Regions from separate parts of the Kocuria sp. CPCC 205263 genome, predicted to be linked through region 3. Evidence: predicted binding sites of a transcription regulator. Region 3 holds the regulator's gene; each other region holds the start of a gene.

Region 1 (10,312 bases), on a different contig from region 3:
CGATGCGGTGGAACCGCGGGAGAAGTGGCCGTCCTGGGCGCGGCACACCGTGACCAGCATGCACGTGCCCTCGGCGACGATGTTCGTGCTGCTGGACGGGCTGGTCTCTTACCTGGCCCAGGTGTTGATCATCGGCGCCCCGAGCGCGGTCTGGGGCCTGGGCTCCCCAGGAGACTCACGGCATCATCTGCATCAGCACCCGGTGCTGCTCGGGGGCGGGCAGCAGATTTTCGTGCCGACCTTGCCGATGGCGGGGATGCTGCGGCTCAAACGCGGGGAACCCTCGCTGGGGAAGAACGAGCTGGCCGAGTACGCGGCGGCGATGATCGCCGCCCTGCACGATGAGCACCCGTCGATGGTGGTGGATCCGCCGGTGGTGGTGGTCGCTGCCCCGACCGGCTTCGATGTCGGGGTGCGCGCCGACATCGCCGGCCAGCACCCCGGGTTGGTGGCCCGGCTGGCCACCGAGCTGGCCGCCCGGGACGGCGTCACCGCGGTCGACCGGACAGCAGCCGATGCCCTGGAAGTGAACGCCCCGGGGTGGGATCCCGAGGACCTGCAGCGGTGGGTGAGCGGGTGGCTGAGGACCTATCTTCCCTTCGACCGCTGATCCCGGCTGGTCCCGCCCGGTCCACCGCGTGGCCGAGGGTGCGCCGCACCGGGCTGCAGCGGGGAGCCGTCCAGGCCACCTGCCCGGGGTTCTGGCAGGTCGGTGTGACCGAGCTTGTCCTCCACCACGTCCAGGACGAGTGCTCCCGAGGTGGCCGCAGCACGCTCCTAAGATCTGATCCGGGCTCTGCCGGAGGGCGGCGGCCACTGTCTGCGACGTCGGTGGTCTCCGGTACTGGTGCCCGCAGTGACCCAGATGTGGCTGGAGGCGGTACACGGCCCCCCGGCCTGTACCGCCTCCAACGCTCACCCCTTGATGCAGACTGCTGGTCGCACCCGCCCACAGGACACCGTTGTCCGCTGTGGGCGGCGCCAGTCTGGGGCCTGACGACGATGGAACCTGCCCCCACGGCGAGCCCCGTTCGTCCTCTGTCCCCACCATGAACCATGCCCTGACCAGCGGCAACAATATGCGAAATGTTGCACCGGTCACACTGAATCGCGTCTCGCCGGACGGCTCAGCACTTGAGCACGACCACCACGCCATGCCGTGCCGCGGGGCGCGTACGGTATGCGGGCAGCCCAGGGCACCGAGGGCTGCTCCCCCACTCCCCCACTCCCCCGGGGCCACCGAGGCTTTCATCAGTGGAGGGGGGGCCTTCAGCTCACCGCCGGTCAGCCGGACAGCTCCTCGTCCTCGGTGGACTCTTCGGCGTGTCCGGGCCACACACCAGAATCCGCTGGAGGGGCCCTGGCCCGGGTCCCGGCCAGGTTCTCCTGCCCGGCCCAGGGCAGCTTGGACGTTGCCCGCCCGGTGTCGGGTGCCGTCTGAGTTGCGGGGTGTCGAGGCGTTATGTGCGCTGTGACTGGCGGTAATGTCGCCAGGGTCGATCTGTGCCCCCCGGCTGACCCCCCTTCAGGTCGGGGTGCGGCGCGATCGTCGGTGTCCTCACCGCTGGTGGGGACCCACGCGGGCCCTGCCATCCCCCCATGAGCAGGGCCCGTCGTCTTTCCCCCACCCCGCCGCCCTCGCTGGGGTGAGATTCGCAGGGCCGCCGGTGGCTGCGCTGAGTGTCGGGCCGTCACCGGTGCCGCTGCTCTGGTCCCCGATGGCCGGGGTGCGGGGTTATCGGTACAAGGTGGTGCTGGGGGAAACGCCGTAGGCGGCGCGGTAGTCGGTGGCGAAGCGCCCGGAGTGGGCGAAGCCCCAGCGGGCGGCGATGGCGGCCACGGTCGCCCCGGTGGTGGGATCGGCGTTGAGGAGCTCGGTGTGGGCTCCGGCCAGTCGTGCTTGGTGCAGGTAGACGGTGAGGGTGAGCCCGTGGGGGTGGTTGGCGCGGAAGGCCTGGGTCAGGGTGGCGGTGGTGGTGTTCGCCGCGCGGGAGATGTCTTCGATGGTGATCGGCTGGTGGGCGTGGTCGTCGATGAATTGTTTGGCGATGCGGTAGCGGCGGGTTTGGGCGGCCATGGTCAGTGATCGCATTTCGTGGTCACCGGTCAGAGGGAAGCATTCGAGCATGGCCACGGCCAGGTGGCGGGTGAGGTTGGCGCGCACCAGGGGGGATTCGAAGGCGCCGGTGTCCACGGTGTCTTGGGCCAGGCGAGCCAAACCCGCCCAGTAGGAGCCCAGGCGGGGGCTGGCCGGGTGGGAGGAGGCGAAGGCCACCGGGGTGTTCTCGGCACCGTAGACGGTGCCGGCGACCTCTTGAAGGAGGCCTGCGGTGAGGTAGACGTTGGTGGCCGCCAGAGTGTCCACGACGAACAGGGTGGGGTTGCGCGGAGCGATCAGCACCGGGGTCCTGATCCCCGTGCCGGCCTCGTCGCGGGTGGACCAGTCGCAGCGGCCCGTGTGCCCGTGGACAACGCTGAACATCTCCGTGTCGCCTAAGGAGGAGTACGCCCCGACGAGTTGCACTTGGGAGACGGTCAGGTCCTCGTCCCCGGCGCGGTCGTCGTGGTAGGAGAAGTCGCGGTCGGTGGGGTGGAAGGCGAAGCGGGCGCCGATGGTGTCGAACAGCATGGACACGGCCTCCGGGTCGGTGGCCGTGAGCTCGAGGTGGAAGGTCTCACTCATCGGAGCCCTCCTGCGCCGGGCACAGCGCACTGCACGGACCAGGTCGGCCGGGCTCGTGCGTGCCACGACTGAGCGCACCTGCTCATCTTTGAGATCCTCATTCCCCTGAGGAACAGCCCACCGCGAAGATGCTGCCTCCTATGGTCCTCTCCGTACCCGGCGACCGAAACCCCTGAAGCGTGCTCGATCACGGATCGAGCCGTTGGATGCAATCGGCGCCCCGGGAGAAGTGGGCCCCCGTTCTCGGGGGCGGCGAGAGTGGTCTGAACGACTGAAGGCGGTCCCAGCCCCCGAGCGGTTCCGCCTCCACCGCTTGAACCCCCGTGCTCGGCTGCTGGTCGGGGCCACCGGTCAGCACGCCGTGGCCCCGATCCTGGTGCCCAGCCTGAGCGAGAGAACACCCCGGGCCAACCCCCGGCTGGCCCCCGTCCGTCCTCTACTTCCCCCGATGCGCGGTGGTGGGAGTGCTGCTGATTTCGGGTTGCCCGTCGTCGCGGTGGCTGGAGTTGTCCTCTTGCGGGTCCGGGGGGTCGGGGGCCCGGGTGGAGCTGAGGTCCACGGTGACCACCGCATCCGGGAAGAGGTCGCGGGCCCGGGCGGTCATCCGGGTCAGTTCCTGCCGGTCGCCAGGTGTCGGGTTCCCGGTGACGATCAGGGTCACGGTGTGGGTAGAGCGGTCGATGCGGACGAAAACGGAGATGGTGCGGCTCATGGCCGGGGCCTTTCATGGCAGGTCCACCCCGAGGACGCCGACTGTGTGAGCCCCCCTGGGGGAGATGCTTCCACGGTAGGGCAGGCGGATGTACAACCCCCTGGTAGCTCGAGCGGTCTCTGCTCTGGTCACCACCTCGTTGCGCTGCCCAGCGGCCATCCCGGACGGGCCATGGGGGCAGTGGTCGAGCGCGCCCTCGCACCGCTGACCTTCCCGGGTCAGGTCCCCGACTCTTCCAGGGGTCGTCGCCGTTGCCGAACTTCGGAGGCAACCGAACCAACACAAACGAATACATTTACTAGTAGCAGGCACATCAGCAATCGCAATTAGTAACCATGTTCTATTCTGGCGGTATGAGACCCCCCGTGCCGCTGAGCATTGACGACCCGGTGCTGGTGAATGCGGTCCTGGTCCGGGTCCCGGCCGGCTTCCCCTCCCCCGCTCAGGACAGCTTCGACGACGGGCGGATCGACCTCAACGAGGTGCTGATCCGGGACGTGACCTCCACCTACCTCTTCCGCGTGACCGGGGACTCCATGGAAGGCGTCGGTATCTATTCCGGGGACGAGGTGCTCGTGGATCGTTCCCTGACCCCACGGCACGGCAGCGTGGTGATCGCCGTACTCGACGGGGACTTCACCATCAAGACCCTGCACGTCCACCCCGATCGGGTGGTGTTGCACCCGGAGAACCCGGCCTACCCGGACGTGGAAGTCCCCTCCTTGAGCGAGCTGGTGGTCTGGGGTGTGGTGGTCTACGGCATCCGCCACATCAACCAGCAGAAGTACCGGTAGGCGGTGGTGTGTGGTGATCGCCCTGGTGGACGTGAACAATTTCTACGCCTCCTGTGAGGCGCTCTTCGAGCCTTCCCTGGCGGGTAAGCCGCTGGTGGTGCTCTCCAACAACGACGGCTGTGTCGTCGCCCGCTCCCCCGAAGCCAAGGCTCTGGGGATCAAGATGGGGGATCCCTGGTTCCAGCTGCGCGCCGACGCGGCCCGGTGGGGGCTGATCAAGCGCTCCTCCAACTACCAGCTCTATGCGGATTTGTCCGAACGCGTGATGCTGCTGTTGGCCCGCCACAGCCTGGGGCAGGAGGTGTACTCCATCGACGAGTGCTTCCTGCTTCCTCCGGAGGGCGCCCCGGCGGAGCAGGTGCGGTGGGCGCGCCGGCTGCAGGCCACCGTGGCCCGCAACGTCGGGCTGCCGGTGAGCATCGGGATCGCGAGTTCGAAGACGCGGGCGAAGATCGCCACCGAGGCCGCGAAGAAGCTACCGGCCACGGGTGGGGTGGTCCACTGGGACGAGGCCCCGGAGGGGTACTGGGACCGGCTCATGGCGGTGCTGCCGGTCACCGAGGTCTGGGGCATTGCGGGACGATTGGCCAAGCGCCTGGAGGCGATGGGGATCGAGACGATGGCGCAGCTGCGCGATGTGGACCCGGTGGCCGTCCGGGACACGTTTTCTGTGGTGCAGATGCGCACCGTGCTCGAGCTCAACGGCTTCCCCGCCATCCCGGTGGAGGACGAGGTGGCGACCAAGCAGCAGATCCTGGTCTCCCGGTCGTTCCCGGACCCGATTTATGACCCGGAGATCGTCGGGGCCGCGGTGGCCGAGTTCGCCCAGCGCGCCTCCCGCCGGCTCCGGAAGGAAGGAACGGTCGCCGGGCGCCTCACCGTCTTCGCCACCACCTCCCCGCACCGGCCCGGACCCAGCCACAACGTCTCCGCCCAGGTGCGTCTGGCCGTGCCCACCAACGAGCCCACTCCCCTGGTGGCCGCGGCCCGGGCGGGGCTGGTGCCCAAACTGATGCATGGCATGTCCTACATGCGCGCCGGAATCCTGTGCACGGACCTCGCCCCTGAGGGTTCGGTGCCTGTCCTACCCGGTGTGCTCGAGCAGCCGGTCCCGATCGGGGAGCTCATTGACGCGGTGAACCGTCGCTTCGGCACCGGCACCCTCGCCCTGGGCCGCTCCGGCGCCTACTCCCCCGCCCCCTGGACCAACCACCAAGCCGACCTCTCCCCCAGGTACACCACCGACTGGGACGAACTACGCACCGTCAGCTAATCGGTAGCTCACCTCCTCCGGCACTGCGTCGAGGCGCGGCATCCACCACATGCTCTTTGGCGCAGGCGATTTCCCGAAGTACCCCAGGGTCCCTGACACGGAGTGGGTACCACACTGGTGCCACGCCGATGTGGTACCAGTGTGGTACCAATTGTGGATGACGGTTCCTTCGCTTTAACACGACGGGTGATCTCGCATCATGTATTTGCAGGAGCTGTCACTTCGCAGCCTTTGACTGAGTGGCGACGACGGTTCGCGAGTCCAGTGGGACCCCGCGGCGATATCTAGGCATGAAGGTGTCGCACCAACGGCAGCCGGCGCAATACCATGGCGGTACTGGTGTAGTACTAACACCACACCAGTGTGGTGCAAAGGGCAACGCTCGAGAAGTTCTGTGTAACCGGGGCGCTCCTCAAGCAGGGGCCATACGAGCTCTTCAATCAACTTCTGCTGAGAAGTTTCCACGGCAGCATTTGGGCATGAAGATGCCGTGCCGGCAACTGCCGACACGGCACCATGCTGGTACTTATATGGTACTGGTGTAGTACCAATACCACACCAATGTGGTGTGCGAGAGACTATTTTATCGGCACGTTTTGGCCGTAGCGCTCCTCAAGCACGGGCCATACGAGCTCTTCGATCAACTTCTGCTGGGAGGTATCTTCAGCTTCGGCGGCGTAATTGAGCAAGGCATGCTGGGTGTTGTTAAACCGGAAGTTGTACCCCTTCACCTTGGCTCCATTCCGCGCCCGCCGCTTCCACGGCTTTAAGGGTGGTCCCTGATCGGGAGTGTCCGAACCCGAGCGTTCGGCTGCTGCTGCAAACCGCTCGATCTCTTCCTCTCGATTGGAGGCAATCGGTCCACGTTTCCTCACCATGCGAAGACCTCCTGGGTCAGCAGTTGAATTTCGGCCTTGGCCTTGGCATCGCGCATCTCTACGACCCCCTTGCCGTCGGCCAGGCAGTCAGCGAAAGCCTTGCGCTGATGCAACACGGTCTGAGCAAGGCGCACTCGAGGGAAGTCCTCGAGGTACGACTGCGCTTCCTCTCGTTCCTTGGTGAACACGTTGGAGGAGACGAAGTTGAGGACCAGCATTGATTTGAGGCCCTCGTTGAAGTCTTGGGCCCCTTCGACCGTCTCCAAGAGGCCGGCCACGGCGTCAAGGTCGGCTTGGGTGGCGCGCGTAGGGCTGATCAGCATGTCCGCAGCAGTTAGTGCTGTACGCATCTCTTTGGAGTCCTTGCCGGGGACGTCGACCAGGATGTGATCGAACTTGGGTCGGAACTCCTCCAAAAACTTATGCAGTGATCCCGACTTCTGCACGGACTGCAACGAGGGGAGCCCGGCTTCCTCTCGGTCAGTAGTGAAGTTCGAGGTCGTGCGGATCGTCGGGTCTGCGTCGACCAGCAGCACGTCCTTCCCCTGTCGCTGCAGCTCAACGGCCATGTTGACGGTAAGAGTCGACTTGCCCGTTCCGCCCTTCTGATGCCCAAAGACAATGATCATGGCACCACACTAACACCAATGTGACGCCACACTGGTACTGGTGTGGTACCGCATTAGTCTTAGTGGTGTGGTACTTGTGTGGTACCAGTATGGGCATTATGTGGCTGGACGCCGGTCAGTGAGGGCTCAATCGTGGTCCATGGGGCCGTAATCGGGCCCAACCCGTACGTAGGCGCATCCTCAGGGCATGCCCGGACCGGCAGAGCTGGCTGCGAGTCGTGTGCGGACCCAGGTCTATAAGGACAATGAAGTCGCCACCTCACCTTCAGGCGGGGTGGCGACTTCATGCAGCAGTAGCGCAGCCTCTGGGCGTGCTACAGGGGATCTGCGCAGCGAGATCGGTGCGTGCTAGGGGAGGACGGTGACGTTCGCCGCCTGGGGGCCCTTGGGGCCCTCCTGGGTCTCGAACTCCACGTGGTCGCCTTCGTTGAGGGAGCGGAACCCGCTGGAGGCGATGGCGGAGTAGTGGGCGAACACGTCCTTGGAGCCGTCGTCAGGGGTGATGAAGCCGAAGCCCTTGTCGGCGTTGAACCACTTGACCACACCAGTAGTCATATCTTCTACCTGCTTCTGTTCTGCGATCTCTCGAGCCTCCCGAGGTTCGAGGGCTCGTGCACGTCAGGGACGTACGCTGTCCACCCTGGCAGAAAGGCCCGTCCCCGGACAGGGGCTGATCGCATTGCGACCCATGGGCCACCCTGCCCTCGGGGGTGGCGGTGATGCCGCGCTGAGCGCTGTGCTGACCGGACGTGTGGTCTCCAACCGGCTCTCCGACCGGCTCGCCGGCCCGGTCTCAGGGACTGCACCGGGTGGCGGGGGAGGGGTCGGGGCCCTGGGCGGGGTCGTGACGGGGTAGCCCGGGCAGGGTGTGGCGGGGTGAAAGGCGTTGAGGTGCTGGGGTTGGGTCGGGCGCGGGTCAGCGCCGGGCGCGCGGGCCCCGGCGCCGGGGTGGCCGGCGCTTCGCTGGGGTGTGCCGGTCGATGGGGGAGTCCTGGGACTCGAGCAGGTGCTCGGCCCCGGCGAAGAGGGTGGCCGCGATCAGCAGCACTCCGCCGTCGTTGCCCAGCTGCAGGTCCGAGTCCACCACGAGCCAGGAGCGCCTGGCCTTCAGGTCGTTGGTGACGCGCACGGTGAAGCCGGTCGCCCGGGCGGTGGCCGGTACGGTCTCCACCCGCTCCACGGCGGTGACCTGAACCTCGGGCAGCTCGTGTCCGGTGAGCCGGTAGTCGGTGAGGACTTGTTGTCCCAGGCTCAGCAACGCCGGCACCAGAGTAGCGGGGGTGGCCGTCGTCTCGGTGGGCAGGACCACACTCAGCCGCGCGCGGGTGCCCGTGGCGGTCATGCGCAGATGGGCCGCGACGGCGAAGGAGTCCACGACCGGGACCTCGTCCACCGCGGGGGCGGTTGCGGCGGGTGGGGTGATAGCGCTCATGGGTACTTCCGTGGGGCAGTGGCGGGGATGGGGACAGCCTTTCACGTGCCCGCCCCCAGGGGCGGGGTGCCGGTGTGGCGAGGTCGGGAAGATGACGCCCCGCCGAGCCTGCGGCGCCGCTTCTGGGCCGCTGGTGAGTCCTCGCCTCGGGCACGGCCGGGCCACTGGCCCGGTGCCCGCTTGGTGCTCATGGAGGGATGCGGTGCTCAGCTGCCCCTGCGCGGTGACGCGCCGGGCACCGGGGGCTGGGCCGCGCTGTCGCCGGATCAGCGCGGCGGTGGCCGAGACTAGGGACTGTCCCTGCCGCCCCGCATCCCGGAAGAACCGATGACACTCACGCACAGCACGATCCCGATCCGCCTGCTGCCGGCCACGTTGCGGCCCGTCCCGGCCACCACGGGCTACGTGCTGGGTGCCTACACCGCCACCCAGGAGGCCTATCCCGGAGCGGATCCGGCCCAGTGCCTGGAACTGCTGCTGGAGGGCATCGTCGTCGCGGTGGTCACCGAGGGCGACGGGGAACCGGAGCAATTGACGGTCATGGGCGACACCGAGGAGGAACGCCGGGTGCGCGAGGAGCAGGTGGAGGCGTGGATCGGGGACTTCACCCGGGCCGGGCTGAGCTACCAGGAGGTCATCGGCGGCCGCCTCTATGAGGTCGGCTACGACCGGGAGCTGGTGGCCATCGCCCTGCTGGCTGAAGCAGAGCTCACCGCAAGGTTCGCCCAGGAGACCGAGCGTTTCTACGCCGCCTCCCGGAGTGCGGTGGCGCGCCAGGACTTCCATTCCCTGTCCGGGTCTTCGGCGATGACCGATGAGCAGATCCGCGAGGAGTTGGCCGAGTACGGGGCCGGGGTGGTGTTCTGGTCCCCGGCCCAGCGCGCCTGGATCAGCTGAGCACCCCAGGGGGTGAGCTTGCTTCAGGGGCGCTTCCGCCGGTACCGGCATCTCCTGCCCGCGGTGGCCCGCGCGGGGAGCATCGTCGAACAGGGCTTTCCGAGGCGTTGGTGAGCGCCGTGCGGGAAATACAGAAAGCCGGACCAGGGGTGGTGTCCGGCTTTCTGCGTGGGTGATGCCTTCCGCCACGGCACGAGTGTGAAGCATCGTGAGGGGTGCTGATCAGGTGGAGAAATGTTTGGGCCGAGGCTTGGCGACTGCCTAGGCTGGGTACTGTAAGCATGCTTTGCAGCGTTGGTCAGTGCTTGTTCGTTGTTGCGATGTCCCTGTTCGGGGGCCGTGTCCGCCACGATCGAAACGAGGAAAGATCATGACTGTTCCCACCGACCGGTCCACCTCTCACCGCTCACCGGTCCAGATCGCGGCCCTGCTCTACGGGGCCGTGTTCCTGCTCGTGGGTCTGGCCGGGTTCATCCCGGGGATCACCACGAACTACGACCAGCTGATGGCCGCCGGTCACCACTCCGAGGCGATGCTGATGGGCATCTTCCAGGTCTCCTGGCTGCACAACATCGTCCACCTGCTCTACGGCATCACTGGAATCGTCCTGGCCCGAACTGGTTCCGGGGCGCGGAACTATCTGCGCTGGGGCGGGGCGGTCTATCTTGTGCTGTGGATCTACGGGTTGCTCGTGGGTCAGAACTCGCAGGCCAACTTCGTGCCCCTCAACGACGCCGACAACTGGCTGCACCTGGTGCTGGGTGTGACCATGGTGGGTCTGTCCTTCCTGCGCCGGGATACCCACGGCGGGCCCACCCGCATCACCTCCGGCCCGGCCTACTGATCACTGGGCCTGTAGGGGTGACAGGTGGTGCAGCAACCACTCGCTGTGCTCGCACCGGGCTCCTGACATCGCAGAGATGCCCGCCAGCGGTATCGATTCCCACATCGTGGCGGGCCGCTGAAGCCCCTGGTCCATGTCGACCAGTCCGGCCACGGTCCTTCACCGGGCTG
Region 2 (10,312 bases), on a different contig from region 3:
GCTCGAAGATCCGCCGGTAGACGCGGTGGCGCTCGGCCGACTCGACGTCGATGTCGATGTCCGGGAGGGTCGAGCGGTCGTTGGAGAGGAAGCGCTCGAAGAGCAGCTCGTGCTCGAGCGGGTCCACCTGGGAGACGTCGAGCAGATAGTTGACGAGCGAGGACACCCCCGAGCCGCGGGCGGCGTGGCGGACCCCCATCTGCCCGATCATCGCGGAGACCTCGGCCACGGTGAGGAAGTAGGAGGCGAAGCCGAGGTCCTCGATCACCCCCAGCTCCTGCTCCAGCCGGTCCCGCACGGCCCGCCTCGCGCGGCGGCCCGGGTAGCGGCGGCCCAAGCCCGTCTCGCACCGGGCCCGCAGCTCCGCGGGCGCCGGCCGGTCCAGGCCCAGCACGGAGGCCTCGGGCACCACCGGCCGCCCCCAGCCGCAGTCGGCGACCGGGTCCAGCCGGCACCGGTCGGCCACCCGCTGGGTGCCCGCCAGCAGGGCCGCGGTCCCGGCGGCACCGAGGTCCGCGGCCCGGGCGATCTCCGCGGCGAGCGCGCGCATCTGCCGGTCGGACTTGAGCCAGCCCTGGCCGTTGGGCTGCAGCGGCTCCGGCGCCGCCGTCCGCCGGGACGTCCCGGTCCGCCCGGCGCCCCTGCCGCCGGGGGCGTGGCCGGCACGCGCCCCGAGGGTCTCGAGGGGGGTGAGGGCGCGGGCGGCGTCGAGGACATCGGCGGTGGCGGCCTCGGCGGGAGTGGCGTAGCGCACCGCGTTGGTCAGCACGGGGGTCAGCCCCGCCTCGAGGGCAGCGCGCAGCATCCGGGCCGCGTGGGAGGTGCTGCACGCCGTGCCGGGGGCGGCGAGGTGCGAGACCACCTCCACGGCGAGCGCCGGTGCGGGGAGCAGGGCCCGCCACCGGGCCAGGGCGGCGCGCCCGGTGCGGTAGCGGCGGGCCGCGAGCTCCTGCCCGACGTCGGAGGCGGGCCCGAGCAGGACGGTCAGAACCGGCTCCCCGTGCCGGGGCGAGCGTGCGGCGGCCGCGATCTCGGCGGCGGTCACCCCGGGCGGGCCCGCTGCGGCGTGGGCGGTGGAGACGAGCCGGCACAGGGCGGCGTAGCCCGCACCGGCGGTGCCACCGGCCGCCAGGACCACCACGCGGCCGAGGGCGCGCTCGCGGCCGGGGTCCAGCAGGGCGAGGTCGACCCCCAGGACCGGGTCGATGCCGTGCTCCCGGCACGCGCCCAGGTGCTTGATCGCGCCGTAGAGCCCGTCCCGGTCGGTGCAGGCGAGCGCGTCCGCGCCGTCCGCCGCGGCGGCGGCCGCCAAGACGGCAGGCCGGCTGACCCCGAAGTGGGCGCTGAAGGCGGTGGCGACGTGCAGGTGCGGAAAGCTCACGCCCCCATTCGAATACGTGTTCGAATCTTAAGTCAATTGCAAACCGCCGGGGCCGCGAGAACTCCGGATCCTGGGCGGCCGTCGCGGCGCACGCTGGTCCAGGAGGACGCCGGGCCCGGGCGGGGCACGATCCACCCACGGCCCGCAGGGGCGCCGCGCACGGGGACGCCCTCGTTCCGCGACGGGGGATGCGGCACTTCTGTGGCATGTTGTTTCCTGCACCCACGGGCAGGACCGATGGGCCCGCACCCCCGGGGCGGGTCGTGGCCGCACGGACGAGGCCCCCGGCAGGACGGGGCGCCGGGCCCGCACGCCCCGCCGCACGGACGCAGGAGGAGACGACGATGGACGTCCGGCAGCTCACGTACTTCCTGGCCGTGGTGGACCACGGCGGCTTCACCCGGGCTGCGGAGCAGCTGCTCATCGCCCAGCCCTCCCTGTCCCAGACCGTCAAGGGCCTCGAGCGGGAACTGGGGGTGCCGCTGTTCCACCGGATCGGGCGGCGGGTGGTGCTCAGCGAGGCCGGCCAGGAGCTCGTGGGCCCGGCCCGGGTGGTGGTCCGGGACCTGGAGGCCGCCCGGTCCGCCGTCGACGACCTGCGCGGGGTGCGCAGCGGCCGCCTGGACGTGGTCGCCATGCCCTCCCCCGGCGTCGAACCGCTCACGTCGATGATCGCCGCCTACGCGCGGGCCCACCTGGCCGTGACGGTCAGCGTGGACGCGGCCTTCACCCCCGAGGAGGTGGCCGACGCGGTGCGCACCGGCAGCGCGGAGATCGGCGTCCTGGGCTCGGAGCACCCGTTCCGCTCCGCGGCGGTCGAGGTGATGCACCTGGAGCAGCAGCCCCTGGTGCTGATCGTGGCAGCGCAGGCGGACACCTTCGGTGACGGGGACGCCATCCGCCGGGAGGGCCTGGCCGGGCACCGGGTGGTCGTCTCCCAGCGGGGCTCGCTGATGCGGCGGCTGGTCGACGACGCCCTGGCCGGCGGGGTGCCGGTCGAGATCGCCGCCGAGGTCGCCCACCGCACCTCGGTCCTCCCGCTGGTGCTGGCCGGGGTCGGGCACGCGGTGCTGCCCTCTTCCTGGACCCCGCTGGCGCGCGCCGCAGGGCTGCGGGTGCTGCGGATCGAACCGGTCACCGTGCTGCACGTGGCCGTGCTCAGCCGCCCGGCGCACCTGACCCCGGCCGCCCGCGCGTTCCTGGCGGTCGCCGCCGAGCACGCGGCCCGGCACGCCGCGGGCCGCCCCCGGGCACCGGAGGGAACGGCGCCGGGCCGGGCCGAGGGGGCGGGCCGGCCGGAGGGGGCGGGCCGGCCGGAGGGGGCGGCGCCGCAGGACGTGCCGCGGATCGTGTCATAGGGAATTCCTCTCTGCGGGATGGGATTCCGGTCTTGGACCTCATGGTGCTCGAGGCGCTCTACTGGAACCCGGTGCCGCACTGCGTTGCGGACACCACGACCAGAGCACCCGAGAAGGAGAGCACCCCATGGCCGAGCACCAGGTCTTCACGATCGCCTCGATCCCCGCCGACGGAGTGGGCCAGGAGGTCGTTGCCGCCGGCCGCACGGTCCTGGACGCCCTCGCCGCCCGGTCGAACGGGGCGTTCTCCTTCGACTGGACCGAGTTCCCCTGGGGCAGTGAGTACTACGCCCAGCACGGGGTCATGATGGACCCCAACGGGCTGGAGGAGCTCAAGAACTTCGACGCGATCTACTTCGGCGCCGTGGGGTGGGAGAACGTCCCCGACCATGTCAGCCTGTGGGGGCTGCGGCTGAACATCACCCAGAACTTCGACCAGTGGGCCAACATCCGCCCCGTGAAGTTCCTCCCGGGTGTGGTCTCCCCGCTGCGCAAGGCCGACGACACCGAGCTGGACTGGGTCGTGGTCCGAGAGAACAGCGAGGGCGAGTACGCCGGGCTCGGCGGGCGGAACCTCGCCGGCCGGGGTCCCGGCAACGAGGTCGCCGTCCAGTCCTCCCTGTTCACCGAGAAGGGCTGCGAGCGCATCATCCGCTTCGCCTTCGACCTCGCCCGCACCCGCACGGTGCAGAAGGTCTCCAGTGTGACCAAGTCCAACGCCCAGCAGCACGGCATGGTGCTGTGGGACGAGGTCTTCGCCCGCGTGGCGAAGGACTACCCCGACGTGCAGACGGAGTCGGTGCTGGTGGACGCGATGAGCGCCAAGTTCGTCCTGCACCCCGAGGAGCTCTCCGTGGTGGTGGCCTCCAACCTCAACGCCGACATCCTCTCCGACCTCGGCTCCGCCCTGGCCGGCAGCCTCGGCCTGGCCGCCAGTGCGAACCTCAACCCGGAGCGCCGGTTCCCCTCGATGTTCGAGCCCGTCCACGGCACCGCCCCGGACATCGCCGGCCAGGGCATCTGCAACCCGATCGGGGCGATCGCCAGCGCCGCCCTGATGCTGGACCACTTCGGGCTGCACACCGAGGCCCGCCGGGTGGAGGCCGCGATCGGGGCCACCACCGCCGCCGGGCACCTCACCCGTGACATCGGCGGCACCGCCGACACCGCCGAGATCACGCGGGCCGTCGTCGACGCCCTGGCCGCCTCCCTGACCTCCGCCTGAGGCTTCCCGTCCCTCCGGCCCCGCCCCACCCGGGACACCTCCGGGGACCGGCCGGCACCGCGCCGGGCGCGGCGGTCAGCGTCCCGTGGCGCAGATCGCCCGCTCGATCAGGGAGGCGCTGCGGCGGTCGATCTCGTCCTCCACGAGCCTGCCGGGCGCCTCGGGGTACCAGCCGAGGTCGTCCCGCACGTCGGCGGCGACCTCGGACCCACCGCCGCGGGGGGCCACCCGGAAGGTGGCCCGCAAGGGCAGGGCCCGCCACCCGAACTCGGAGGCCGTCCCGCGCCGGCGGAAGGTGACGTCCGAGCCCACCGACACCTCCACGCAGCACTCCTCGGAGCGGACCGCCGGGCCGAGGTCCTCGAACGCCGTGCGGATCCGCTCGAGGGCCTCCTCCGGAGGCATCGGGCACGTCCACGCCCGGGTCGTGGTGATGCGCGGCCGGTTCGGGGACCGGCGCGCCAGCCAGGGGACGACGAACCGCTGACCGAGCACCAGCGCGACGACGACGAGTGCCGCCGCTCCGAGGGCGAGCTGCGCCACGGAGACCACGCCCCGGAGGAGGAGTTGGACCACGACGAGGACGACCACGGCCGACCCGGCAGGCCCGGCCAGCCGGTACCGTCGTCCCCCGGCGGAGCGTCTGGCAGACATGCACCCTCCCTCCCCGGTCCGGACCACGGTGCCCCGCGGCTGTCCTCCGTCGCTGCCATTCTTGCCCTCGCGCACCCCGGGACACCAGGTGTGCATCCGTAAAGGGGACAGGTTCGCGGGGCGCTCCCCGGGTGCAGGAAGGAGCGGGCGGCGCGGCCCAGCGCCCCCGGTGTCATCGGCCCTGCCTATGCTGAGGTCCGGCGGCAGCGAGGCGGCGCCGGACCGGGGGCCGCGACGACGGAGGGGTGTGGGACATGACGGCGACCTATCGGTACGACGTGGAGGTCCTGCACCTGCTCGTGTCCCCGGCGCACGCCTACTTCGGCCGCGCCCGGGACGGCGCGGCGGACGTCCCCACCACCGACGCCGAGCGGGTGGAGCTGGTGGCCGGCAAGGGCGTGGTGGGCGACCGGTTCTTCGGCAAGGCCGCGCACATGGACGCCGCCGTCACCCTGCTCGCCGTCGAGGCGCTCGAGGCCATGGCCGCGGACCTGGACACGGACCCCTTCGACCCGCTCCTGACCCGGCGCAACGTGGTCCTCCGGGGCGCCCACCTGGCCCCGCTGCTGGGCGAGGAGTTCGCGCTGGAGTCCCGGGGCGCGCTCGTGCGACTGCGGGGCGGGCGCCCGGCCCACCCCTGCGCCTGGATGGACCGGGTCCTGGCTCCGGGAGCGCACGCCGCCATGCGGGGGCGAGGGGGCCTGCGCTGCCGGCCGCTGTCCAGCGGCGACCTGCACCGCGGACCGGCCGTGCTGCACAGCCCGGTCCCGCTCGAGCCGGAGCTGGCCGGCGCGGCCGTGCTGCGGCGCCCGTCCCGGCTGCCGTAGCCCGCGCACCCGGGACCGGCGCCCGGGCCCGCGCCGGGTCAGGCCTGCGCCAGCTGGGGCAGCACCGTCTCGCCGAAGGCGTCGAGGAAGTGGCCCTGCTCCTGCCCCACGTGGTGGAGGTAGATCTCGTCGAAGCCGAGGTCGGCGTACTCGTGCAGCCACTGGGCGTGCCGGCCGAGGTCGGCGGAGACGTTGACCGCCCCGGCGATCTGCTCGTCCCCCACGTCCTCCTGGACCGCCTTGCGCAGGTAGTCCTGGGGCGAAGCGAGCTCGGCCATGGTCACGGGGTCGAAGACGTTGGTGCGCCACTGGTCGAGGGCGATCGCGCGGGCCTGCTCCGGGGAGGGCGCCCAGCTCAGGTGCACCTGCAGCGCGGTCCGCCCGGTGCCGCCGGCCTCGCGCCAGGTCTCGAGCATCCGGCGCAGGTCCTCGAGGGGCTGCTGGACGGTGATGAAACCGTCGGCCAGGGGGCGAAGCGGCGGACCGTCGCCGGGGTGAGCGCGGCCACGCGCAGGGCGGGCAAGACCTCCGGCGGGTCCCAGACCCGGGCGCGGTCGGCGTGGAACGGCTCGCGGCAGGACACCTCCTCGCCCGCGTGCAGCCGGCGGACGGCGTCGAAGCTGCCCTCGAGGAACCGTTGCCGGTGCTCCTTGGCCGGCCAGTCCGGGGTGACGGCCCGCTCGTTGAGCTTCTGCCCGCTGCCCAGGGCGGTCCAGATCCGGCCGGGGAACATGCGGGCGAGGGTGGCCGTGGCCTGGGCGGTGACCACGGGGTGGTAGCGCCGGCCCGGGGCGTGCACGAAACCGAAGGGCAGGTCCGTGGTGGCCAGGGCGGCGCCCAGCCAGGACAGGGCGAACCCGGAGTGGCCCTGGTGCGGTGACCACGGCTCGAGGTGGTCCGAGCACATGGCGGTGCCGAAGCCGGCCTGCTGGGCGTGCCCGACGTCGCGCAGCAGCTGCTCGGGAGGGATCTGCTCGTGGGAGGCGTGGAAGCCGATCGTCGCCATGGGGTCCTCCGGTCGAAGGCGGGAACAGGACAGTGGGATCAAGTCAGTGGGATCTGGACGGCAGGAGAAGGGCGACGGGACCGAGTGGGAACGGGTGCCGGGTCAGCCGGCCGCCACCCGGAGGTCCTCGGCGGGGGTGCAGACGTTGCGCAGCTCGCCGATGCCCTCGATCTCGGTGACGACCTCCTGGCCGTCCCGCAACCAGATCCGGCGGGGCTTCTTGGCCAGGCCCACGCCGGCGGGGGTGCCGCAGGCCACGAGGTCCCCGGGCTCGAGGGTCAGGAACCGGCTGAGGTACTCGACCAGCTCCACGGCGGAGAAGATCATCCGGTCGGTGCCGGAGTCCTGGTGGCGCACGCCGTCCACGGTGCAGCGGATCGCCAGTCCCGCCTCGGGGTCGACCTCGTCGGGGGTCACCACCACGGGGCCCACCGGGGTGGTGCGGTCGAAGTTCTTGCCCTGGAACCACTCGGAGGTCCGGCCCTGCCAGTCCCGCACCGAGATGTCATTCATGATGGTGTACCCGGCGATCGCGGCCCGCGCCTGGTCCGGCGTGGCGTGGCGCAGGGGCGAGCCGATCACCACGGTGAGCTCGGCCTCCCAGTCGATCTTCTCGGACTCCTCCGGCATGGCGATGGGGTCAGTGGGGCCGATGAGCGCGGTGGCGTACTTCGCGAAGATCGTGGGGTGCTCCGGGATCTTCTGGCCGACCTCCTCCGCGTGGTCGTAGAAGTTCAGCCCGGCGCACAGGATCTTGCCCGGGCGCAGGACGGGCGTCGCCAGGTCCTCCGGGGCCGGTGCGGGGCCCGGCTCCCCCGGCAGCCGCAGGTCGCCCCCGGCGAGGAGGGCCCCGACGTCGGGGACGGGGAGGTAGACGGTCCGCCCGTCCTCCTGCCGGAAGGCCTGGGTGGTGCCGTCGCGTCGCACGGTGCCGAGTCTCACGGGTGCTCCCTCACGTTCTGCGGTGCGGTCTCCACCGACGATCCTATGCACCTCCAATGGGAGGGTGCACCGCGGCGGCCCTACGCGCAGCGCACCACGCGGATCCCCGAGGCGCTCGTGGCGGCGAGCAGCCGCCAGCGCCCGGTGTCGAGGGTGTGGACGAGCTCGAGGGTCAGCAGCTCGGAGCGGGTGTTCAGCTGCACCTGGACCCGCCACATCTGCTGGTCCACCGCACCGATCCCCCGGTCCTTGGGCAGCCGCGCGTCCTCGGACCACCAGGCGCGGCGCTCGTACCAGCGCACGGGGCCCTGGGCCACCAGGTAGTCCCGCCCGCGCCAGCGCACACCCACCGGCACCCCCTCCGTGTCGCAGTCCACGTCGACGCTCTCCGTCAGGAAACCCACGACGGCTCCTCTCTCCCTCGGCCGGCGCCCGTCCCCGGTGCGCCCTATTCCCTGGAAGCTAGAACACCTGTACGACACGCTAACTCGGAAGAGCACGGAAAAGGAACAGGTGTTCCCTTGAAGTTCCCGCTCCGACCCGGCCGTTCACTTTTGCGATCGAGAACGGCGAAGCATGGACAAGCCCAGCGAAATGGATACGCTGAATGCACGGAGGGCCTGCCCTGCGCGGCCCGCCCGGACGTCCCCTGTCCCTCGTCCGCCCCGCCGGAGCAGCCGGCGTCGACCTCACGGAGGCCTTCCATGACCGGAACCATCACGCTGATCGCCCACACCGCGGCGAACACCAAGAAGCCCGCGGTGAATCTGCGTCCGTCCGGCCCGGAGGACGCCGAGAGCCTCGCCCAGCTCTACTACTCCTCCTACGAGCAGGGCGGGGTCTCCAGTCTGGAGGAGGCCCGCCAGGTGATCCGGGGAGTCTTCGACGGGGAGTACGGGCCCTTCCTCCCCGAGGCCTCGCCGGTGGTGGTCGACGACGACGGGACCGTGGTGGCCGCGGCGCTCGTGCTGGCCCGGCGGGTGGGTGAGGACCTGCCCGACGTCCCCTACATCTTCGAGCTGTTCACGGCGGCCTCCCGCCGCCGCCAGGGCCTGGCCGAGCAGCTCGTGCGCTGCGCCATTGGCACCCTCTACGACAACGGCTACGACCAGGTCAGCCTGCGGATCGCCGAGGACAACGCGGCGGCGCTCGCGCTCTACCTGACGCTCGACTTCAACCGCTGGGTCCCCGAGACGGACTACGTCTGAGCCCGGCGGGCGCTCCGGACCGGGGGACGCCGGAGGGGACGCCGGCACGAACAGGACCCGGCACCAGGCCGTGGAAGAGGTCCGGGATCCGCGATGCGGGTCCCGGACCTCTTCTGTGACCGGCTCAGAGCGAGAACTCCTCCCGGACGGGGGGATCGGCGGCGATGTCGACGAACCGCGCCCAGCGGGGGCGCACCGCCACGAGCCGGGTGCTGTCCTTGCCCGTGGCCCCCGGGTGCCGGGCCTCCAGCACCTCGCCGGCGTCCTGCGCGGCGGAGCCCTCCAGCACGGCGGCCTCACCCTCGAGCTGGAACTCCTGGCCCGTCCCGGAGACCACCACGAGGGAGACCCGGGGGTCGGCGAGGAGGTTGGTGTACTTGCGGCTGCGCTCGTTCGTGCCGAAGACCAGCCGCCCGTCCCCGAGGGCCGCGAGGTTGATCCACGCGGACTCGGGGCAGCCGGCGCCGCTGTTGGTCGCCACGACCCCGCCGCCGTGGGCGCGGACGAAGGCGGTGACCCGGTCCGCGGGCTCCCGGGGGCTCAGAACAGGCTCCGCTGCGGCTCGACGAGCTCCGGGGAGTTGTTGCGCACGTTGCCGACCGCCGGGCCCACCGGGTCGAGCACCCAGCGGGCGGCCGTCCGGTGCGCCTCGGCCCGGACCAGGTCCACGAGCTGCGGGGCATCGTCCTCCCCCGGGCGCAGCCAGTCCCCCACGTGCTCGGGCGCCAGCGGGATCGGCATCCGGTCGTGCAGACCGTGCAGCTCCGTGAGCACGGGGTGCTCGTCGGAGGGCTCCGGGGAGTCGGTGGTGAGGATGGAACAGGACAGCAGCCAGGCGCTCCCGCCGCCGTCCCTGCCGGGCTGCAGGGCCGCGGAGTGCAGCTCCGTGCCCTCGGGCACCCGCCACCACTCGTAGATCCCGGCGAACCAAATGGTCTCCTCCGGATCGGCCGGGTGGACGTAGTAGGGCTGCTTGCGCCCGCCCTTCCCGGCGCCGGGCTCCTTCTTCCACTCGTAGTAGCCGTTGGCCGGGACCGCGCACCGGCGGGCCCGGACCGCCTTGCGGAATGACGGCTTCTCGAGGACGGTCTCCGACCGGGCGTTGAACATCTTCGACCCGACCGCCGGGTCCTTGGCCCAGCCCGGGACCAGTCCCCAGCGGGCCACGTGCAGCTCGCGCACCAGCTCCCCGTCGTCGTCCCGGCCGTCCCCGCCGGTGAGGCGTTCCAAGACGATCGGCACGTCGGTGGTGGGCGCGGTGTTCCAGTTGGCCCGCAGCCGCTCGGAGTCGGCCTCGCCCAGGCTCTCGTCCGGGACCGCCCCGGTCGCGGCCACGAGGTCGCCCACGGCCCTGGCGATGACATAGCGTCCGCACATCTGCTGCCTCCTCGGTCTGCCCGGCCCGCGGCCGGGGCTCAGTCGGTGAGCGGCCCGTACCCCAGGTACCGGGAGTACATGCCGTACACCTTGCGGATCCCGCGCTCGACGTCGGCCACGGTAGTGCCCGGACGCAGGTCGTCCACGGCCCCGGCGGTGGCCGGGTCCCAGTCCAGGTCGAGGGCCGAGTAGACGTCGGTGAGCACCGAGCGGATGGGCTCGGACTGCTCGACCACCAGCACGGTGCTGAAGTACCAGGCGCCCGCGACCACCCGCTGGGCCGTCCCGGCCAGCTTCACCTTCCGGCCCGGGGTGGACGACGACGCCGGGTGCG
Region 3 (10,312 bases):
ACACGAAGTTGGAGTCCGACTCGGCCGGCTCCAGCCCGATCCGCTTGAGCTCGTCGACGATCCGGTCGCGCTGGACCTTGATGTCCTCCACGTTGGCCAGCAACGACGCCGAGTGGCGCAGGGCCGCCAGGGCCGTGGCCTGGGTGACGGCGGAGAGGTGGTACGGCAGCCGGACCAGGCGCACGGCGTCGGCGACCTCCGGCGCCGCCGCGAAGTAGCCGAGGCGGGCGCCGGCGAGCGCGAACGCCTTGCTCATGGTGCGGGAGACGATCAGCCGGGGCCGGCCCTCGAGCAGCGTGAGCGCGGTGGGGGTGCCGCCGTGGGAGAACTCCGCGTACGCCTCGTCGACCACTACGACCGTGCGGAACTCCTCCCCCGCCTCGTACACGGCGGTGACCACGTCCGAGCCCAGCGCGGTGCCGGTCGGGTTGTTGGGCGAGCAGAGGAAGACCACGTCGGGGCGGTGCCGGCGCACCTGCTCGGCCGCGGACTCCGCGGACAGGCCGAAGTCCGCCGCCCGCTCCCCGGCGACGAAGCCGGTGTGCGTGCCGGAGGCCAGCAGCGGGTACATCGAGTAGGTGGGGACGAAGCTGAGCAGGGTGCGGCCGGGGCCGCCGAAGGCCTGCAGGATCTGCTGCAGGATCTCGTTGGACCCGTTGGCCGCCCACAGGTTCCCGGGCCCGAGCCCGTGGCCGAGGTACGCGGCGAGCTCCTCGCGCAGGGCGGTGAACTCGCGGTCCGGGTACCGGTTGAGGGTCCAGGCCGCCTCGGTGACCTCCCGGACGATCGCCGCGTGCACGTCCGCCGGGACCGGATGGGTGTTCTCGTTGGTGTTGAGCGCCACGGCGACGTCGAGCTGCGGGGCGCCGTACGGCGTCTTGCCGCGCAGGTCGTCGCGGAGCGGGAGGGCGTTGAGTCGGTCCAGGTTCTGCGTCACCCGGACAGTTTAGTGCTCCGCCCGGCGCGTGCAGATCGGGGCGTGCTGATCGGGCGGGCGGCTCAGGCGGCCGGGACCTCGAGGAGCTGGCCGGCCACGAGCACGGAGCTGTCCAAGTCGTTGAGCTCCACGATCTCGTCCATGACCTCCCGCGGGTCCCGGTCCGGGTCGGCCGCCACGGCGAGCTCCCACAGGCTCTGCCCGGGGAACACGGTGGTCTGCTCGGTCCCGGAGCCCGGGACGGGCGCGCTCGTGGCCGTGGCCGTCGAGGGGACGAGGAAGATCACGGCGAGCACCACCAGGGCGGCGGAGCCGGCCAGGACGGGCAGCCCCAGGAACACCAGGCGGCCGCGGCGGGTCAGGGTCAGCGGGGTGCGGGACGCGGAGCGGGCGGGACGGGCCCGCCGGAGCGCACGGCCGAGGCCCCGGGCGGATCCTGCGGACTCGCGGCGGCGGGCGACGACGGCGGTGAGGGTGGCACTGGCACTCATGACATGAACTCCTTGACGTTCCCGCACGGAGCGGGCGATCTCGAACACCGGTCCGGTCGACGACCCTCGCGGGCCTCCATTCGATCGAACATACTTTCGAATACCGATGACCCATGTCTAGCACGTGTCTGCGAATGCTGTCGACAGCGGGTCGTACATATGTTTGAACACACACGGCGTGTCGCCTAGGCTGAGGACAGGTTCGGGCCCCCGGCCGGCGCGCGCTGCGGACCCCCTGCGCCTGCCGACCGGGACCCATCGAACCACCCGGGTCCGACATCGGAACCGGGACCGCGCAGACCGGCTGCGGCACCTGCAGCCGGACGGGAAAGGACGACGCTCCCATGGCCCAGCCCCCCACCCCTGAGGAGCCCCGCGCCCGGGGCGCCCGCCCCGGGGCACGCTCGCGCAGCCGCGGGCTCACCGTGCGCCAGCGCACCATCCTCGAGGCCATCCAGCGCTCCATCGCCGAGCACGGCTATCCGCCGTCCATGCGGGAGATCGGGGACCTCGTGGGCCTGGCCTCGCTCTCCAGCGTCACCCACCAGCTCGCCCAGCTCGAGAAGCTCGGCTATCTGCGCCGCGACCCCAAGCGCCCGCGGGCCATGGAGGTGCTCACTCCCCTGCAGCTGCGCGGGACCGCCGGGGCGGAGTCCGCCGAGCCGTCGCAGGAGGCCCCGGCGGCACCGGCCGGCCGGACCGCTCGTCCCGCCGCCCAGAACGCCGTGGCCGAGCTGTCCACCTCGGCGGACGTGACGATGGTCCCCCTGGTCGGCCACATCGCCGCCGGCGGGCCGATCACGGCCGAGCAGTCCGTGGAGGACGTCCTCGCCCTGCCCCGCCAGCTGGTCGGGCACGGCGAGCTTTTCATGCTGCGCGTCAAGGGCGACTCGATGATCGACGCCGCGATCTGCGACGGCGACTGGGTGGTGGTGCGCCGGCAGAGCGCCGCCGACAACGGTGACATCGTGGCCGCCCTGCTCGACGACGAGGCCACGGTCAAGACCTTCCGCCAGCGGGACGGCCACACCTGGCTGCTGCCGCAGAACACTCGCTACGAGCCGATCCTCGGCGACCACGCCACCGTGATGGGCAAGGTCGTCTCGGTGCTGCGCAGCCTCTGAGCGGCCGCACGCCCCCGGCACCCGGGCCCTCCGCCGCCGGCGGGGGGCCCGTTGCCGTCCGGGCCGGCTACCGACCGGACCATCTGCGGACCCCGTGCGAGCCCGGCGCGGTCCGGGGAGACCCCGGGGGCGTCCGCCGGACGTGCTCAGCCCACGGAGAGCCGCTGCAGGGCGCCGAGCACCACCTGGCGGTCCGTGGTGGTCCACAGCGGCGGCAGGGACCCGCGGAGGAAGCCGCCGTAGCGGGCGGTCGCGATCCGGGAGTCCAGGATCGCCACGACGCCCCGGTCACCGCCCGCGCGGATGAGCCGCCCGGCCCCCTGGGCGAGCCGCACGGCCGCGTGCGTCGCGGACACGGACATGAAACCGTTGCCGCCGGCCCGTTCCGCGGCGCGGCTGCGGGCGCTCGCCAGCGGGTCGTCCGGGCGCGGGAAGGGAATGCGGTCGATCATCACGAGCCGGCACGAGGCCCCCGGGACGTCAACGCCCTGCCACAGGCTCATGGTGCCGAACAGGCTCGTGGACGGGTCGTCGGTGAACTCCTGGACGAGTCCCGCGAGCGAGGACTCCCCCTGGCACAGGATCGGCAGCTCCGTGCGCCCGCGCAGCGCCTCGGCCGCCTCCTCCGCCGCCCGGCGGGAGGAGAAGAGTCCGAGGGCCCCGCCCCTGGAGGCCTCCAGCAGGGCCAGCATCTCGTCCAGCTGGGCCTCCGTGAGCCGGCGGCCGGGCTTCTCCAGGTGCTTGGCGAGGTAGAGAATGCCCTGCTTCGGGTAGTCGAACGGGCTGCCGACGTCCACGCCCTCCCAGTGCGGGGCGCCCTCGCCCCGCAGGCCGAGGGCGCCGGCGGCGGAGTCGAAGGACGAGCCGACGGACAGGGTGGCGGAGGTGAGGACCACGGTGCGCCCGTCGAACAGCCCCTCCCGGAGGGTGCCGGCCACGCTGAGCGGGGCCACGTGCAGGGTCGCCGGGTCGGTGTCCTCCGCGGGCACGTAGCCGCGACCCGGCTCCCAGCCGCCCTGCCGCGAGATCCACAGCACCTCGCGGTGCTCCTCGGCGGCGAGGATCCGCTCCGCCAGCTCGAGGACGTCGCTCACCCGGGAGCGGGCCATCTGCCGGCCGGCGTCCCCGTCCTTCTCCCCGGGACCGGCCTTGGACTCGGTCATCACGGTGCGGGCGGCGTCCCGGATCTGGGCCACGGCCGCCGACTGGGCGTCCCCGAGGCCGCGGTGCAGCAGCTCGGCGGGGGCGCCCATCAGGGCGGCTTCGAGGTTGGCGGCCCCGGCGGTGAGCGAGTCGGGGCTCGCGGAGGTGTGCTTGCGCGCGGACGCGGCGGCCGAGCGGACCATCGCCGCGGAGAGCTGTCCGGTGACGGCGCCCGTCACCCGGTCCTGGAGCTCGTGTGCCTCGTCGATGACCACGACGTCGTGCTCGGGCAGCACCGTGATGCCCTCGAACGCGTTGATCGCGAGCAGGGCGTGGTTGGTGATGACGATGTCGGCCTCACCGGCCCGCTGCTTGGCGAGCTCCGCGAAGCAGTCCTCGACCAGGGGACAGCTGCGGCCCAGGCACTCCTTCGCCGTGACCGACACCTGGCGCCAGGCGCGGTCGCTGACCCCGGGGAGCACCTCGTCCCGGTCGCCGGTCCCGGTCTCGCGGGCCCACTCGCGCAGGCGCTGGACCTCCTGGCCCAGCCGCCCGGGGTTCTCGGCGGCCTCGGGCTGCGGCGGGCCGGGGTGCGGGGGGGCGTCGGGCAGCGCGAAGAGCGCGCCGGGCTCGTCGTCGGACGGGTAGCCGCCCTCGATCTTGTGCAGGCACGCGTAGTTGCTGCGGCCCTTGAGCAGGGCCACGTCCACGTCCCGCTCGAGCTCGCCCTCGAGGGCGGCCAGCAGGCGCGGCACGTCCCGGCCGACGATCTGCGACTGCAGCGCGAGCGTCGCGGTGGCCACGACCACCGGCTTGTCCGCGCGCTGGGCGTGCTCCACGAGCGGGGCCAGGTACGCGAGGGACTTGCCGGTGCCGGTCCCCGCCTGGACCAGCAGGTGCCGGCCCCGGTCCAGGGCCTCGGCCACCTTGGCGGTCATCAGCCGCTGCCCGTCCCGGACCTGCCCGCCCATCGCGGTCACGGCGGTGTCCAGCAGGGCCAGGGAGTCCTTGGCCCCGGGCAGGGTCTCCGGGCGCACGCCCGAGACGTCGTGCCCGGACTCGTCCACGAATGCGGCGGCCACGCGCTCAGGCGCTCTCGGCGCCGAAGCCGGGAGCGCGCTCGGGGGCGAACTCCGCGAGCTCGGCCGCGAGGTCCTCGCGGACCTTCACGAGCAGGTGGGTGCCCTCGGGCAGGTGCTCGGTGCGCAGGATCTCCGCGTCCCAGTCGTGCAGCCGGCTGACCACGTCGCCGCGCTGGTAGGGCACGAGCAGGTCCAGCACCGTCTCGGGCCGCGGGATGGACTCGCTGATCCGCTGCCGGAGCTCCTCGATGCCCTCCCCGGTGCGGGCCGAGACCACCACCACGTTGCGCTCGCGCTGCTTGATCCGCTCGACCACGAACGGGTCGGCGGCATCCACCTTGTTCAGGGCGATGATCTCGGGGATGTTCTGCGCGTCGATGTCCGTGAAGACCTGGCGCACCGCGCGGATCTGGCCCTCCGGGTCCGGGTGGGAGGCGTCCACCACGTGCAGGATGAGGTCGGAGTCGGCGACCTCCTCCAGGGTGGAGCGGAACGCCTCGACGAGCTGCGTGGGCAGCGACCGGACGAAGCCGACCGTGTCCGAGAGCGTGTAGCCGATGCCGTCCGGTGTCTGCGCGCGGCGGACCGTGGGGTCCAGGGTGGCGAACAGGGCGTTCTCCACGAGCACACCCGCGTCCGTGAGCCGGTTCAGCAGCGAGGACTTGCCCGCGTTGGTGTAGCCGGCGATCGCCACCGAGGGCACGGAGTGGCGGCGGCGGTTGAGCCGCTTGGTCTCGCGCGCCGGCTTCATCGCGGCGATCTCGCGCCGCAGCTTGGCCATGCGGGTGCGGATGCGCCGGCGGTCCAGCTCGATCTTGGTCTCACCGGGGCCGCGGGAGCCGATGCCCTCACCGGCGGCGGCGCGACCGCCGGCCTGGCGGGACAGTGACTCGCCCCAGCCGCGCAGGCGCGGGAGCAGGTACTCGAGCTGGGCGAGCTCGACCTGGGCCTTGCCTTCCTTGGACTTGGCGTGCTGGGCGAAGATGTCGAGGATCAGACCCGTGCGGTCGATGACCTTGACCTTCACGACGTCCTCCAGCCCGCGCCGCTGCGAGGGGGCGAGCTCGGAGTCGACGACGACGGTGTCCGCGCCGGTCGCGGCGACGATGTCCCGCAGCTCCTTGGCCTTGCCCGAGCCCAGGTACGTGGCCGGGTCCGGCTTGAGCCGGCGCTGGACGATGCCGTCCAGCACCTCGGAGCCCGCCGTCTCGGCGAGCGCGGCCAGCTCGCGCAGGGAGTTCTCGGCCTCCGCGAGCGTGCCCTCCGTCCACAGTCCGGCCAGCACCACGCGCTCCAGGCGCAGCTGGCGGTACTCGAGCTCGGTGACGTCCTCGAGCTCGGTGGACAGACCTGCGACGCGACGCAGGGCGCGGCGCTCCTCGAGGTCCTGCTGGTCGCCGTCGTGGACGGTGTGCCCGTCCTCGGCGTCGGCCAGCTCTCGGGCCCGGCCGGAGAACCGGCCCGGCGCGGTGGAGTCGTCCTCGGGGGCGGTGTCCTGCCCGGCGGCCTGCTCCCGGGCCCGGGCCCGGGACAGCACGCGCTCGACGACGTCCTCCAGGTCCTGCCGGCTCAGGCCGTTCTCGGGCTCCGCGGCGTCGCGGGACTCGGCAGGGGTTTCACGGGGGTGGGTCATGGTTCCTTTCGGACGGGATGCTGATCAGTACATTCTAGTGGCGGAGCCGGACATCCCGGCGTCGGAGCCGGGCGTCCCGGCGGGGTCCGCGCCGGTTCCCGGTGCGTGCGGGGCGGGCGCTGTCGGTAGCATGGGGCGCTATGGCACCGCCTCCCGACTCCCCCGATCCCGTGGCCGGCCCGGCGACCCCCAACCCGGGGACCGAGCACTACTTCTCCGAGGACCCCTCGGTCCCCGAGGTGCGGCGGTCCGTGGCCGTGCGGCTGCGGGGGCGGGAGGTTTCGCTGCAGACCTCCAACGGGGTGTTCAGCCCGCGGGGTCTCGACAAGGGAACGTCCGTGCTGCTGGAAAATGTTCCCGACCCCGTAGGGGCGGAGCTCCTGGACATCGGCTGCGGGTGGGGTCCGATCGCGCTGAGCCTGGCCGGGGCCGCCCCGGGGGCCCGGGTCACGGCCGTGGACGTCAACGAGCGCTCGCTCGGGCTCACCCGGGACAACGCGGCGGCCCTGGGCCTGACCGGCGTGGAGGCGCTGCTGCCAGAGCAGGTGCCCGCGGAGCGGCGCTTCGACACCATCTGGTCCAATCCGCCCATCCGGATCGGCAAGCAGCAGCTGCACGAGTTGCTCCTCCAGTGGCTGCCGCGGCTGGCCGAGGGCGGCACGGCGTGGCTGGTGGTGCAGAAGAACCTCGGGGCGGACTCGCTGCAGAAGTGGCTCGGCACCGCGCTGGGCGGCGGCTTCCGGGTCTCCCGGCACACGACCGACAAGGGGTTCCGGGTCCTGCTCGTCGAACGGCGGGACTGAGCGACCGGCACCGGGCCGGGTCCCACCCCACGAACCTCGGTCCGCAGGCCTCAGGCCTGAGGCCTCAGACGAAGGTGCCCTCGGCCACCAGTACGGCCGGTCCGGCCAGCACCACGTGCTCGGCACCGTCGGGCGCGGGGACGAACGTCACGGAGACGATCCCGCCGGGCACCTGCACGAGCCACTGGTCGGGGGCCGTGGCGCCGCCCCAGAAGCGGGTCGCGGCCGCCGCGGCGCACGCGCCCGTCCCGCAGGACTGCGTCTCGCCCACGCCGCGCTCGTGCACGCGCATCCGCACCCGGCCCACGCCGTCGTCGTCGCCGTCGGCGGGGACCACGAACTCGACGTTGGTCCCGTCCACGGGCTCCGGGCGCACGACGGGAGCGGTGTGCAGCCCGAGCTGGTCGAGCTTCTCCCCCTCCGCGAGCGCCACGACGGTGTGCGGATTGCCCATGCCGATCGACAGCGCGGGGCGGGGCACCTTGAGCCCCTCGGCGGTCACGACGGCGTCCGAGCCGCGGGACCGGGCCGCGTCCCCGTCGAGGAAGGTCCACGGCCCCATGTCCACGGCGTAGCCGGAGGCGGTGCGGGCCACGGTCTTCACCCCGGCGCGGGTGCCGATGCGCAGCACGTCCCCCTCGGGGACCGCGGCGAGGCCCCGCTGGAGCAGGTAGTGGACGAAGACCCGGACCCCGTTGCCGCACATCTCGGCGACGGAGCCGTCGTTGTTGCGGTAGTCCATGAACCACTCGGCGTCCGGCGCCGCCTCGAGGACGGCCCGTCCCTCGGGGATCGCCTCGGAGCGCACGGCGCGGATCAGCCCGTCCCCCCCGATGCCGCGGTGGCGGTCGCACACCAGGGTCACTAGCTCGGCGTCCAGGGCCAACTCCGCGTGCGGGTCGGTCAGCAGCACGAAGTCGTTGCCCGTGCCGTGGCCCTTGGCGAAGTCGCGGCCCCGGAGCTCCCCCCAGGGACCGGCGTCGGCGCCGGGGGCGGTGTCCTGGGCGGGGCGGGTGTCCTCGTGCTGGGCGGTGGGGCTCTGGGCGGAAGTCACCCGGCCATGATACGCGGCCCCGGCCGCCGGCCCGCGGCCGGGTCCGCGGTTCAGCCCTCGGCCGCGACCCGCTCGACGACGTCCACGGCGCGCTCCGCGAGGCCGGGCGCGGCCGGGTCCAGCCAGTGCACCCGGGGGTCCGCACGAAACCAGGTCCGCTGGCGGCGGGCGAAGCGGCGGGTGGCCACCACGGTGGCCTCGACCGCCTCCGCCACGGTGGCGCGGCCGTCCACCACGTCCAGGAACTGGCCGTAGCCCAGGGCCCGGGAGGCCGTGCGCCCCTCGCGCAGCCCGCGGGCCGCCAGGGCGCGCACCTCGGTCTCCAGACCGGCCTCGACCATGGTCCCCACCCGGCGGGCGAGCCGGTCGTGCAGCACGGCACGCTCGAGGTCCAGGCCGATCTGCACCGTGGGCTCCACGTGCTCGCGGCGGGGCATGAAGGACGTGAACGGGCGGCCGGTGAGCTCCCACACCTCCAGGGCGCGCACCAGCCGCCGCTCGTCCTGCAGCCGGGCGGCGGACGCCGGGTCCACCTGGCGCAGCCGCTCCCGCAGGGCGCCGGGGCCCCGCGCCGCGAGCTCGTCCTCGATCCGGGCCCGCACCGCGGGGTCGGTGCCGGGCAGCTCGAGCACGTCCAGGGCCGCGCGCACGTAGAGCCCCGAACCGCCCACCAGGACGGGGACTCGGCCGCGGGCGCGGATCTGCGCGAATCGGGTCCGGGCGGCGCGCTGGAAGTCCGCGACCGAGGCCTCCTCAGTGACGTCGAGGACGTCGAGGAGGTGGTGGGGCACCCCGCGCCGCTCCTCCGCTGTCGCCTTGGCGGTGCCGATGTCCATCCCGCGGTAGAACTGCATGGAGTCGGCGTTGACGACCTCCCCGCCCAGCTGCAGGGCGAGCTCGACGCCCAGGGCGGTCTTGCCGGTGCCCGTGGGACCGACGACGGCGACGACCGGCAGGTCCGTGCGGGTCACCGGACGGGAAGGCCCGGCATGCCCAGGCTCACGGGCCCGGGCCCGGCGGCGCCCGGGGCGGCGGGGACCCCGCAGGACGCGGCCTGGCGGCGGTCCCAGGCGTCCCCGGCCCGCGAGCGCCGCAGCGCGTAGTCCCGAGGGGACCGGGGGTCGGCGACGAGGTGGTAGGCGGCGGCGCCGGTGACGACGACCGTCACGAAGTCTCCGGGCCGCGGGACCTCGGCGCCCTCCGGGACGGAGAAGTGGACGAGCCGCTGGTCCCGCGCGCGGCCCGAGAGCCGGTGGGTCTGCTCGGACTTCTTGCCGGCCTCCGCGGTGACGAGCAGCTCGACCTGCCGGCCGACCACCGTTCGGTTCTCCTCCGCGGCGATCCGGTCCTGCAGGGCCACGAGCCGCTCGAAGCGCTCCTGAACCACGGCCTTCGGCACCTGGTCCGCCATCTCCCCTGCGGGGGTGCCGGGCCGGACGGAGTACTGGAACGTGTACGCCGAGGAGAAGCGGGAGGCCGCCACGACGTCGAGGGTGGCCTGGAAGTCCTCCTCGGTCTCCCCCGGGAAGCCCACGATGATGTCCGTGGTGATCGCGGCCTCGGGGATGCGCTCGCGGACCGTGTCCAGGATCCCGAGGAACCGCTTCGAGCGGTAGGAGCGGCGCATCTCCTTGAGGATCCGGTCGGAGCCGGACTGCAGGGGCATGTGCAGCTGCGGCATGACGTTGGGGGTCTCCGCCATGGCGTCGATGACGTCGTCGGTGAACGCGGCCGGGTGCGGGCTGGTGAAGCGCACGCGCTCCAGGCCCTCGATCCGTCCGCACGCCCGCAGCAGCTTGGCGAACGCCCCGCGGTCCCCGAACTCCACGCCGTAGGAGTTCACGTTCTGCCCCAGGAGCGTGACCTCGACCGCCCCGTCGTCGACGAGGGCCTGCACCTCGGCGAGGACCTCCCCGGGCCGCCGGTCCTTCTCCTTGCCGCGCAGGGACGGGACGATGCAGAACGTGCAGGTGTTGTTGCAGCCCACGGAGATCGAGACCCATCCCGAGTACGCGCTGTCCCGCTTGGTGGGCAGCGTCGAGGGG

What was found. The regulator LexA, encoded in region 3, represses DNA repair genes until DNA is damaged. The targets are predictions, from matches to a motif close to TCGAACANNTGTTCGA.
Region 1: RF647_RS14830 (LexA family protein) is a predicted target of LexA. The motif match lies at 3,681-3,696, and genes of this name have one in related genera.
Region 2: RF647_RS05315 (DUF6504 family protein) is a predicted target of LexA. The motif match lies at 7,857-7,872, and genes of this name have one in related genera.

What each region holds. Positions count from the first base shown of each region.
Region 1 covers NZ_JAVKPV010000010.1:8,122-18,433, reverse strand. The annotation lists gene RF647_RS14845 (hypothetical protein) at 1-610, shown strand, start outside; gene RF647_RS14840 (helix-turn-helix domain-containing protein) at 1,736-2,683, opposite strand; gene RF647_RS14835 (hypothetical protein) at 3,120-3,395, opposite strand; gene RF647_RS14830 (LexA family protein) at 3,749-4,189, shown strand; gene RF647_RS14825 (Y-family DNA polymerase) at 4,200-5,462, shown strand; gene RF647_RS14820 (hypothetical protein) at 6,041-6,340, opposite strand; gene RF647_RS14815 (AAA family ATPase) at 6,334-6,969, opposite strand; gene RF647_RS14810 (cold-shock protein) at 7,318-7,524, opposite strand; gene RF647_RS14805 (hypothetical protein) at 7,886-8,401, opposite strand; gene RF647_RS14800 (hypothetical protein) at 8,729-9,298, shown strand; gene RF647_RS14795 (DUF4383 domain-containing protein) at 9,669-10,142, shown strand.
Region 2 covers NZ_JAVKPV010000003.1:118,451-128,762, reverse strand. The annotation lists gene dnaE (DNA polymerase III subunit alpha) at 1-1,381, opposite strand, end outside; gene RF647_RS05350 (LysR family transcriptional regulator) at 1,726-2,739, shown strand; gene RF647_RS05345 (tartrate dehydrogenase) at 2,867-3,964, shown strand; gene RF647_RS05340 (hypothetical protein) at 4,040-4,618, opposite strand; gene RF647_RS05335 (MOSC domain-containing protein) at 4,873-5,445, shown strand; gene RF647_RS05330 (hypothetical protein) at 5,484-5,861, opposite strand; gene RF647_RS05325 (LLM class flavin-dependent oxidoreductase) at 5,801-6,451, opposite strand; gene RF647_RS05320 (fumarylacetoacetate hydrolase family protein) at 6,554-7,393, opposite strand; gene RF647_RS05315 (DUF6504 family protein) at 7,474-7,797, opposite strand; gene RF647_RS05310 (GNAT family N-acetyltransferase) at 8,098-8,601, shown strand; gene RF647_RS05305 (pyridoxamine 5'-phosphate oxidase family protein) at 8,726-9,145, opposite strand; gene RF647_RS05300 (SOS response-associated peptidase) at 9,142-9,978, opposite strand; gene RF647_RS05295 (lipoate--protein ligase family protein) at 10,017-10,312, opposite strand, start outside.
Region 3 covers NZ_JAVKPV010000002.1:457,136-467,447, reverse strand. The annotation lists gene RF647_RS04530 (histidinol-phosphate transaminase) at 1-937, opposite strand, end outside; gene RF647_RS04525 (hypothetical protein) at 1,000-1,428, opposite strand; gene lexA (transcriptional repressor LexA) at 1,773-2,552, shown strand; gene RF647_RS04515 (ATP-dependent DNA helicase) at 2,699-4,777, opposite strand; gene hflX (GTPase HflX) at 4,782-6,410, opposite strand; gene RF647_RS04505 (class I SAM-dependent methyltransferase) at 6,551-7,213, shown strand; gene dapF (diaminopimelate epimerase) at 7,278-8,267, opposite strand; gene miaA (tRNA (adenosine(37)-N6)-dimethylallyltransferase MiaA) at 8,318-9,238, opposite strand; gene miaB (tRNA (N6-isopentenyl adenosine(37)-C2)-methylthiotransferase MiaB) at 9,235-10,312, opposite strand, start outside.